2 regions of the Aeromicrobium sp. JJY06 genome follow, and region 1 is predicted to be linked to the other one. Evidence: riboswitches for the same ligand, from Rfam matches in the RefSeq annotation. Region 1 holds a riboswitch; the other holds the start of a gene.
What was found. A riboswitch is a leader RNA that binds a small molecule or an ion and turns the genes downstream of it on or off. The one in region 1 is predicted to bind S-adenosylmethionine.
Positions count from the first base shown of each region.

Region 1 (5,454 bases):
TGCTGTTGACGATGAGGATGTACGGATCCTCGAGCACGGTCTCCATGCGCTCGGGATCGGTGACGAAGTAGCCCGACAGGTGGCCCTTGTCGAAGCGCATGCCCTCGGTGAGCTCGAGGTCCAGGCCGAAGGTGTTGGACTCCTCGACCGTGATGACGCCTTCCTTGCCGACCTTGTCCATGGCCTCGGCGATGATCTCGCCGACCGTGGTGTCCGCGGCCGAGATGGAGGCGGTGGAGGCGATCTGCTCCTTGGTCTCGACGTCCTTCGCCATCGCGAGCAGCTGCTCGCTGATGGCCTCGACGGCGATCTCGATGCCCTTCTTCAGGCCCATCGGGTTGGCGCCGGCGGCCACGTTGCGCAGACCCTCGCGCACGAGCGCCTGGGCCAGGACGGTGGCCGTCGTGGTGCCGTCGCCAGCGACGTCATCGGTCTTCTTGGCGACTTCCTTGACGAGCTCGGCGCCGATCTTCTCGTAGGGATCCTCGAGCTCGATCTCCTTGGCGATGGAGACGCCGTCGTTCGTGATCGTGGGGGCTCCCCACTTCTTCTCCAGGACGACGTTGCGGCCCTTCGGGCCGAGGGTGACCTTGACGGCGTCGGCGAGCTGGTTCATGCCCCGCTCGAGCCCGCGCCGGGCTTCTTCGTTGAATGCGATGGACTTGGCCATGGGTGCGTGTCTCCGACATAAGTAGAAGTGGAACTAGCACTCTCACTATACGAGTGCTAATCCCGCCCGTTCAAGCGACCCCGCACCCGAGGTCGGCCGAGGCCCCGGCCCCGATGCCTAGTGCAGCGGCTGGACGTTCTCGGCCTCGCGCCCCTTGGGGCCCTCGACCACCTCGAGCTCGACGTTCTGGCCGTCCTCGAGGGTCTTGAACCCGTTGATCGCGATCTTCGACCAGTGGACGAAGACGTCGTCCTGGCCGTCGACGGCGATGAAGCCGTACCCCTTGTCGGAGTTGAACCACTTGACGGTGCCATGCACCATGAGACCACCTGTTCTGCGGGGGAAGGCCCGCTGCCGGACCCGGGACCAGCGTATCGGCAGGCGCGTGAATCGCCTACGGCGGACTGGCCGAAAGCCTGCTCAGCAGCCGCCGGCGACCGCGGGGATCACCGAGATCTGGGTGCCGTCGGGGGTCTTGGTGTCGAGGCCGTCGGCGAAGCGCACGTCCTCCTCGGCCACGTACACGTTGACGAAGCGGCGCAGCTTGCCGTCCTCGTCGACGATGCGGGCCCGGATGCCGGGATAGGCGGTCTCGAGCGAGTCGAGCACGGCGCTGAGGCGGTCGCCCTCGGCGCTGACCTGCGACTCGTCGTTCGTGTAGCTGCGCAGGATCGTGGGGATGCGGACGGACACGGCCATGGATGCTCCTCGGGTGGTTTCGGTCGGACGGCTCAGGCGATGCCGGCCGCGGCGAAGGCGTCGTAGGTGGGGGCGATCGTGGCGCGCGGGCCGACGGAACCGGCGACCGCGTCGAGCGTCTTGAGGCCGTGACCGGTGTTGATCACGACGGTCTCGAGCTCGGGGTCCAGCTGGCCCGTCTCGACGAGCTTCCTCAGCACGGCCACGGTGGTGCCACCGGCGGTCTCGGTGAAGATGCCCTCGGTGCGCGCGAGCAGGACGATCGCGTCGCGGATCTGGTCGTCGTCGACCTCCTCGACGCCGCCGCCGGTGCCGCGCGCGATGTCGAGCACGTAGATGCCGTCGGCGGGGTTGCCGATCGCGAGCGACTTGGCGATCGTGTCGGGCCGCACGGGCCGGATCGCGTCGACGCCGTCCTTGAACGCGGTGGCGACGGGGTTGCAGCCCTGCGCCTGCGCGCCGAAGACGCGGTACGGCTTGTCCTCGACCAGGCCCAGCGCGATGAGCTCCTGGAAGGCCTTGTGCACCTTCGTCAGCTGGGAGCCCGAGGCGACGGGGATGACGATCTGGTCGGGCAGGCGCCAGCCGAGCTGCTCGGCGATCTCGTAGCCGAGCGTCTTGGAGCCCTCGGCGTAGAACGGCCGCACGTTGACGTTGACGAACGCCCAGCCCTCGTCCTCGCCGGCGATCTCGCTGGCGAGCTTGTTGACGTCGTCGTAGTTCCCGTCGACGGCGACCAGGTTGTCGGTGAAGATCGCCGAGTTCACCTGCTTGGGCGTCTCGAGGTTGCTCGGGATGAACACGACCGTGCGGATGCCGGCACGGGCGCCCGCGGCCGCGACCGCGTTGGCGAGGTTGCCGGTCGACGGACAGGCGAAGACCCTGCTGCCGAACTCGCGCGCGGCACTGAGGGCGCAGGCGACGACGCGGTCCTTGAAGGAGTTGGTGGGGTTCGTGCTGTCGTCCTTGACCCACAGCTTCGACAGGCCCAGCTCGGCCGCGAGGTTGCGCGCGTCGAGCAGGCGGGTGAAGCCCGGCTCGAGGTTGGGGCTGTCCTCGATGTCGGCGGGGACGGGCAGCAGCGCCTTGTAGCGCCAGATGTTCGTGGGGCCGGCCTCGATCTGCTCGCGGGTGACCGTGCCGAAGTCGTAGGCGATCTCGAGCGGGCCGAAGCACTCGTAGCAGGCGTAGTGGGGACCCAGCTCGCGCGTGGCGCCGCACTCGCGGCACTTCAGGGCGGTGGCGGGGCCGAAGGCGCCCTCGCGAAGGGTGGTGCGGTCAGGGATCGTGACGCTCACGACGACTCCATTCATCTCTCCGGGCCGGCGTTCGACCGCGGACGGAATTAGCACCTGGCCGGTGGTCGGCTGGTTGCTGGGGCTTCGTCGGGCCGTGTCCCTCTGCCCCTCGGGATGAGTGATGCCAGCCTAGGGTCGCGTCTCACGATACGTCCACTTCGTCCGGATGCCGAGACGAGCGGGAGGGACGAGGGTCAGACCGGGGCGAACCGGTCGGCGAGGTCGCCGAGCCAGGCCGCGACGTCGTCGGGCCCGTCGAGCACCACGTCGGCGAGCGCGACGAGCGCGTCCTGCTCCTCCGAGGCCGAGCACACGAGGGTGACGTCCATCCCCTGCTCGCGCAGGACGATGGCCTCGCGGAACGCCGGCAGGTCGCCGAGGTCGTCGCCGGCGTAGATGACCGCACCGGGCGAGACGCGGCCGATGATGCCGCGCAGGGTCTGGCCCTTGTCGGTGCCCGAGGCGCGCAGCTCGATCACCTGGCGGCCGGGCTCGAGGTGCAGGCCGACCTCGGTGGCGAGCGCCTCGATCTGCGGGGCCAGCTCGTCGAGCAGGCCCGGCGCGACGCCGCGCGTGTGCAGCGCGATCGCCAGACCCTTGTCCTCGACCCGGATGCGCGACGCATCGTGCTCGCGCATCCACTGCGGCAGGCGCGCGGCCAGCTGCGAGACGGCCTCGGGGCGCGACGGCCGGGTCAGCTCGCCCGTGGCGGCGTCCCAGCGCTCGGCGCCGTACTGGCCGCAGACGACGAGGTGCTCCAGGCCGTCGCCCTCCTCGAAGCGGCCGAGCCGGCGCACCTGGTCTACGGGACGTCCGGTGATGATCGCGATCGTCCCCAGGATCGGCCCGAGACGCCGCAGCGCCGCGAGGGACTCGGGGTGGATGTACGCCGACGCGGGGTCCTCGACGATCGGCGCGAGCGTGCCGTCGAAGTCCAGCGCGAGCAGGGTGCGCCCCGGATCGGTCATGGGAAGAGTATGGCGCGGCCGCACGAGGGGTCAGCGGGGGCTGGCCAGCACGACCGTCAGGTTGCTGGTGGACATGTTCCCCGTGGCGGGCATGAGGCGCACGATCCCGAGGTCGCTGCCGAGCAGCGCGGCCTCGGCCTGGCGCCCCGCCGGGTAGTAGACGGTGTCCTGCGGGACCCCACCGCGCCAGTCGGCCACGGCGCCGACGGTCCAGCCGGCGGCACGGGCCTGGCCGGCGACGCGGGCGGCGAGGCCGCCGATGCCGATCTGGTTGTAGACCGAGACGCCGATCGACCGGGTCGCGGTGGGCTCGGTGGTCGGCTCGGTCGTGGGCTCGGCGGTGGGCTCGGTCGTCTTCTTCGGCTTCGGCTTCGCGGAGGCCTTCTTCGTGGGCTTGGACGTCGGGCCCGTACTGGTGCGCTGCGCGGACTGCGCGGGCGCCTCGTCCTCGCGGACGGCCTCGATGATCGCCCAGCCGCCGAGGGCACCGAGGATCAGCCAGACGGCGGGCAGCACGACGACGTGCCACGGGCGACGACGCTCGGGCTCACGCCGGTCGTCGCGCGGTTCGAGGGGCGGCTGCTCCTCCACCTCAGCGGTCGGAGCCGGTACGCCGGGCCTGGCGCTGACGCTGGCGCTGCGAGCGGAGGCGGCGCAGGCGCTTGACCAGCAGCGGGTCGTGCGCGAGCGCGTCCTCGGAGTCGATCAGCGCGTTGAGGATCTGGTAGTAGCGGGTGGCGGTCATGTCGAACTTGTCGCGGATCGCCTGCTCCTTGGCGCCGGCGTACTTCCACCACAGGCGCTCGAGCTCGAGCATCTCGCGGTCGCGATCGGACAATGCGCCGTCGCGGACCGCTTGGTCGTCACTCTCCACCGCTGCCATGTGCCCGACTGTACCGGCGAAATCACACGCTTGTCATTCCCGTTCGCCGAAACCGTCGTCCCACCGCGTGAGGTCCGCGGCGGGCGGGCCCGTTCTCCTCTAGGCTGGCCGCATGGCGCCCGAGAAGACCGACTTCCTCGTGATCGCCAACCGCCTGCCCGTCGACCGCCGGATCGGCGACGACGGCGAGGTCTCGTGGCGCACGTCGCCCGGCGGTCTGGTCACGGCACTCGAACCGGTCATGAAGCTCCAGGGCGGGGCGTGGATCGGCTGGCACGGTGCCGCCGACGAGGACCTCCCCGAGTTCGAGCACGACGGCCTGCGACTCGTCCCGGTGCCGCTGACCGAGCTGGAGGTCGAGGAGTACTACGAGGGCTTCTCCAACGGCACCCTCTGGCCGCTCTACCACGACGTCGTCGTCACCCCGGAGTACCACCGCGAGTGGTGGGACGCCTACGTCACGGTCAACCGCCGCTTCGCCGAGAAGGCCGCCTCCCTCGCCGCGCAGGGCGCGGTCGTGTGGGTGCAGGACTACCAGCTGCAGCTCGTCCCGCAGATGCTGCGCGAGCTGCGCCCCGACCTGCTGATCGGCTTCTTCCTGCACATCCCGTTCCCGCCCACCGAGCTGTTCCAGCAGCTGCCGTGGCGCCGCCAGATCCTCGAGGGCCTGCTGGGCGCAGACCTCGTCGGCTTCCAGATGCCCGGTGGCGCGCAGAACTTCGCCCGCCTCGTGCGTCAGCGCGTGGGCCACCGCACCGTGCGCGACACCGTCTTCCTGCCCGACGGCCGCAAGGTCCTGGCGCGGGCCTACCCGATCTCGATCGACGCGCGCGGCTTCGAGCAGCTCTCGCGCACCCCCGAGGTCATCGCCCGGGCGCAGGAGATCCGCGACAGCCTCGGCAACCCGCGGCACGTGCTCATCGGCATCGACCGCCT
Region 1 covers NZ_JBIMRD010000001.1:1,648,125-1,653,578, reverse strand. The annotation lists gene groL (chaperonin GroEL) at 1-670, opposite strand, end outside; gene ACGWYL_RS08120 (cold-shock protein) at 788-991, opposite strand; gene ACGWYL_RS08115 (MoaD/ThiS family protein) at 1,091-1,369, opposite strand; gene thrC (threonine synthase) at 1,402-2,667, opposite strand; SAM riboswitch class I at 2,676-2,788, opposite strand; gene otsB (trehalose-phosphatase) at 2,862-3,635, opposite strand; gene ACGWYL_RS08100 (LytR C-terminal domain-containing protein) at 3,666-4,226, opposite strand; gene ACGWYL_RS08095 (DUF3263 domain-containing protein) at 4,228-4,518, opposite strand; gene ACGWYL_RS08090 (trehalose-6-phosphate synthase) at 4,631-5,454, shown strand, end outside.

Region 2 (5,454 bases), 1.5 Mb from region 1:
TCGACGACCTCAAGGACCAGCGTCAGGCCCAGGCGATCCAGATCGACCACGTCGTCCCGCTCGCCGAGGCCTGGGTCTCGGGCGCGCACGCGTGGAGTGCCGAGCGACGCTCACGGTTCGCGAACGACCTGCCGTCGCTCGTGGCGGCGGACGGCCCGACGAACGCCTCGAAGGGCTCGCAGGACCCCGCCGGTTGGCGACCGAAGGCCGCCTTCCAGTGCGCCTACGCCACCCGCTGGATCGACGTGAAGCAGCGCTGGGACCTCGCCGTCGACACGAGCGAGGCCCGCGCCCTGGCCTCAATGCTGGACACCTGCCCCACGCCGTCGCCCGCCTGACGCCCTCCGCCGGCGCGGCGGTCAGACGGTGACCGGCGCGCAGGCCGCCGCGGTGGCGACGAGGCGGTCGATGTCGAGGGACGCCGGAGTCGGGCGGGGGTCGTCCACGACGACCCACACCCCGGCTTCGCGGCGGTACTCGGCCGCGCGCTCCCCCGCCACCCAGGCGCGCACGCCGGACAGGAGGCGCTCGACGTCCTCGGCGCGGCTGCCCACCCCGATGCTCGCCCGGACCGCGCCGTCGCCCCAGCCGAGGCGGTCGAGCAGCGGGTGCGCGCAGAAGCGACCGTCGCGCACCGACACACCGTGCTCGGCCGCCAGGAACGCCGCCAGCAGACCCGGATCGACTCCCTCGAGGCGGAACGTGACCACGCCGATCGGCTCGGCCGAGTCCGACCAGATGCGCGCGACGTCCACGCCGGGCAGCTCCCGCAGTCCGTCGACCAGCCGCGACCGCAGCGCGGCCTCGTGCGCGGCCACCGCGTCGGACTCGAGCGACGACAGCGCCTCCGCGGCCGCGGCCAGCGCGACCGCGCCGACGAGGTTCGGCGTGCCCGCCTCGTGGCGCGCGGGGCCGTCGGTCCACTCGACGTCCTCGTCGGTGATCCGCCGCACGGCGCCGCCACCGGCGAGGTACGGCTCGATGCCCTCGAGCCAGTCGCGACGACCCACGAGCGCACCCGCGCCGAACGGGGCATGCACCTTGTGGCCGGAGAAGGCGACGTAGTCGACACCCGACTCGGCCAGCGAGAGCGACCGGTGGGCCAGCAGCTGCGCGCCGTCGACGAAGACCCGCGCGCCGTACCGGTGGGCGAGGTCGACGACCGCGTCGATCGGCAGTGACTCCCCCGTGACGTTCGAGGCGCCCGTGACCGACAGCAGGCTGATCTGGCGACGCGACAGCACCGAGGCGAGCGCCTTCAGGGTGGCACCGACGGTGGCCTGGACCCCGAGCACCTCGCAGCCGCCGAGGGTGCGCCGCCACGGCAGCAGGTTCGCGTGGTGCTCCACGTCGAGCACCAGCACCCGCCCGGGCACCGCGCCCGCCAGCAGGTTGGTGGCATCGGTGGTGTTGCGCGTGAAGATCGTGACGTCGGCGGACCGCGCGCCGACGAACGAGCCGACGGCCTCGCGCGCCTGCTCGTACAGCGCGGTCGACACCTGCGAGGCGTAGCCGGCGCCGCGGTGGACGCTGGCGTACCAGGGCAGCACGGCGTTCACGCGCTCGGCGACGGAGGCCAGCGCGGGCGCGCTGGCCGCGCCGTCGAGATTGACGTGACGCACCGACCGGCCGTCGACGAGGGGCACGGTGACGTCGGCGCCCACGAGGGGCAGCAGCGGGCAGTCGGCGTGGGACAGGACAGACGACATGGAGGACCTCCGGGGTGACTCGCGCTTGCCCCGGCCGGTCGGCCGAGGCCCGGTCCTCACCCGGAGCACCCCGCCGCGACGGAGGGTTGCCGACCAGCAAGCCGGGGCTGTGCGTCGAGGACGCGGCTGGCACTCGTGACCGTGGGCGAGAGCCTGCCAGTCGGCTCGGACTACCACGACAAATCTCATCATGCGGACGTCGTCCCAATAATTGAGATCGTCATTCGACGCGCTCACCGACCGACAGGATCACCATCAGCGCCCGGGATCCGACCCGCGCCGATCTCGAGGAGGAGCCGCGTGGACACGTGGAACCTGGTGGCCCTGGCCGTGACCTTCGGCCTGTTCGCGGGCGTGTGGGTCCTGGGCCGCATCGGCGCGAACTTCGCCGTGCTGACGATCGGGGCGCTGGTCGTCGGCGCCGCCGTCGGCGTCGTCTTCCGCGACCACGTCGACTACCTCGCACCGCTCGGGCGGATCTACATCAACCTGCTGCTGGCGATCGTCGCGCCGCTGGTGATCGTGTCCATCCTGTCCAGCGTGACGTCGCTCGGCTCCACCGCGAAGCTCCGCACGATCGGCCTCTCGTCCACGGCGTGGCTGCTCGGCATGAACCTCATCGCCATCCTGCTGACGCTCGGGCTCACCCTCGAGCTGGGGATCGGCAAGAACGCCGACCTCGAGACCGCCGGCGTCGACACCCGCTCGCTCGACGAGATCCAGAAGCCGTTCGCCGAGGTCTTCATCGGGTTCTTCCCGACGAACATCGTCAAGGACGTCTCGGAGAACAACATCATCCCGATCATCGTCTTCACGCTGCTCGTCGCGGTGGCCACCGCGGTCGTCGCGGAGCGGTCGCCGAAGACGGTCGCGCCGTTCCTGAACCTCGTCGAGGCCGGCCGCCTCATCATCTACAAGGCCGTCGGCTACGTCATCGCCCTGACCCCCTACGCGGTCCTGGTGCTGACGGCGGGCGCTGCCTCCTCCGCGGTCGGCCGCCGCGACCAGCTGCTCTCGCTGCTGGGCCTGCTGGTGGTCGGCTACGTCGCCTGCTTCGTGCACACGTTCGTCGTGAACGCGGTGATCCTGCGCAGCGCCGCCCACGTGAGCCCGCTCGCGTTCTTCCGCAAGATCTTTCCGGCACAGAGCACCGCGTTCACGACGCAGAGCAGCGCCGGCACCCTGCCCGTCACCACCACGGTGCTGACCCAGCGCGTGGGCGTCCCGTCCGACGTCGCCGGCTTCACCGCGCCGCTCGGCACCACGATCGGCATGCCGGGCTGCGCCGGCATCTGGCCGATCATGCTCGCGGTCTACGCCATCAACGGCCTCGGACTGTCCTACGGGCTGGCGGACTACGCGCTGCTCGTCGTGCTGTGCCTCCTGGTGTCGATCGGCACCGCCGGCGTCCCCGGCACCGCCACGATCGTGGCCACCACCGTGCTCACCGCGGCCGGCCTGCCGCTCGAGGTCGTCATCCTCACGCTGCCGATCAGCGCGATCGTCGACATGGCGCGCACGATGACCAACGTCACCGCCGCCGCGGTCGCGGCCACCGTGGTGGCTCGCCGCGTCGGACGTCTCGACGACGACGTGTTCGCCGGCCGCAAGGAGGCCGTCGTCCCGCACGAGGCCTCGGCCAAGGAGCGCCTCGAGGCCGCGGTCGGCGAGATCCCCGTGGCCCGTGGCGTCCCCGTCGGCGCCTGCTCGATCGACGACCGTCCCACCGAGCGCCGTCCGCTCGGCTCCACCCGCTGACCCCGCACCCCCCCCACCGAAGGAGTCCTCGTGACCTCGAAGTCCCTGCGCCTGCCCCGGCCGCTGCACCTGCTCCTGGCGTTCGCGCTCGCGACGACCATCCTGCTCTCCGGACAGGGCCTGCTCGTGCCCGCGAAGGCCGCGAGCATCACCTGGGTCGACGGCGGTGACGACCAGCCGTGCCTCAACGACGACATGGGTCGCGCCCTCGATGCCCTGCCCGCCGACCAGTGGTGCACGCCGATCAGCGGCTGCTACCAGGACGACGACGGCAAGTACGTCCTGCCCAGCCGGAAGACGGGCATCTGGCAGGGCAACCCGAACGACGTGAAGTACGCCGACGAGATCAAGGCCGAGCCGACTCCGAAGCCGACCGCCAAGCCCACGACGAAGCCGACCGCCAAGCCCGTCGCCAAGCCCACCGCGAAGCCGACGACCAAGCCGACGACGAAGAAGTCGGTCGACACGGGTGCGCCGACCACGACCACCGACAGCCTGGGTGTCGACGAGAACGAGGTCGTCGCCGAGGGCGCGCCGTCCGCGCCCGCCGCGCCGGTCCTGACGGTCGACGGCAAGGACGTCACGGTCACGTGGCAGGCCGGCCCCGACGCCGAGCTCGAGAGCGTCACGGGCTACGTCCTGCGCTTCAGCGGCGCCGACCCGGTGCAGCTCGACGCCGCGACCACGACCCACACGTTCTCCGACCTGCCCGACGGCACCTACCGCGCCGCGGTGCGCGCCGTGAACGAGGCCGGCGAGTCGCCGTCCTCCCCGCCGTCGGAGATCGCCACGGTCGGCAAGCCGGTCACCGAGGTCGTCGGCACGGTCGCCGTCACCGGTGACCTCGAGCCCGGCGCCGCGGTCACCGTGACCGGCACCGGCTTCGCCGCCGACGTCCCCGAGCTCACCCTCGAGCTGCACTCCACCCCGGTGGTCCTGGGCACGGTCGCCACCGACGCCAACGGCGGGTTCACGACCGCGGTCACGATCCCCGAGACGGTCGAGGCCGGCGAGCACTCGCTGGTCGTCCTCTTCGACGGCACCGAGATCTCCAGCACGCCGGTCGAGGTCGGCGGTGCCGAGGTGGCCGCGGCCGCCGCGGTGACCGAGGTCGCCGAGACCGTCCCGCCGCACACGGGCCTGGCCATCCTGGTCGTCCTCGCGCTGGCCGGCGTCGCGTCGCTCACGTGGCACGTGCTGACCGGCCGCCGTCGTGCGGCGCGCACGCGACTGGCGGAGGTGATCGCCTGACCACGGCGATGTGCAGGACGGCTGGATCGCCCGACATGCACACGCCCGGCGATCCAGCCCACCGACCCACGAGAACACTCCCCTGAACCGGCCTGCCCAGTGTGGCAGGAGAAAGCGACACCACCATGACCACCTCCCTCCGGCGCCCCGTGCGGCGCGGACTCGCGGCCGCCGCGGTCGGGGCCCTGACGGCCTCGCTGCTGGGCCTGGCGACGACCACCGCGCACGCCGCGGCGCCCGTCCCCTCCCTCGGCGTCACCGTGGACTACTTCGACGACGTGTACGACGACCTCGGCGCGAACAGCGTCTTCGAGACCGTGACGATCGAGCGCTTCGAGTACCTGCTGAAGAACCAGACCGGCAATATCGCCTTCTTCATCGGCGACCCGTCCGACCCGTCGAGCCAGGCCACGATCGCGCACGTCAACCGCGTGGCGAAGGCCCAGGGCATCTCGAAGGTCTACAACTTCACGCCCAAGCTCGATGGCGACACCCTGAACGTCTGGGACCTCAGCCGCTCCGGCCTCAACGAGGCCGGCCGCACGTTCTACGGCAACGTGGGCAACCGGCTGATCACCGACTACCTGAACAAGGACGCGCAGACCTCGTTCACGAAGAACGCGGCCATCGACCCGTACCTGTTCGTCTACAACAAGGACCGCGTCGACGGCGGTGTCGAGGACCGCATCGTCGCCGCGCTGGGCGGCGCCAAGACCGCAGCCGACCTCGACACCCC
Region 2 covers NZ_JBIMRD010000001.1:101,212-106,665, forward strand. The annotation lists gene ACGWYL_RS00510 (HNH endonuclease family protein) at 1-338, shown strand, start outside; gene ACGWYL_RS00515 (aminotransferase class V-fold PLP-dependent enzyme) at 360-1,709, opposite strand; SAM riboswitch class IV at 1,726-1,850, opposite strand; gene ACGWYL_RS00520 (dicarboxylate/amino acid:cation symporter) at 2,010-3,467, shown strand; gene ACGWYL_RS00525 (fibronectin type III domain-containing protein) at 3,498-4,718, shown strand; gene ACGWYL_RS00530 (Ig-like domain-containing protein) at 4,844-5,454, shown strand, end outside.
Region 2: it holds a riboswitch for S-adenosylmethionine, as region 1 does, so the genes downstream of both, ACGWYL_RS00515 (aminotransferase class V-fold PLP-dependent enzyme) here and thrC (threonine synthase) in region 1, are expected to answer to the same signal.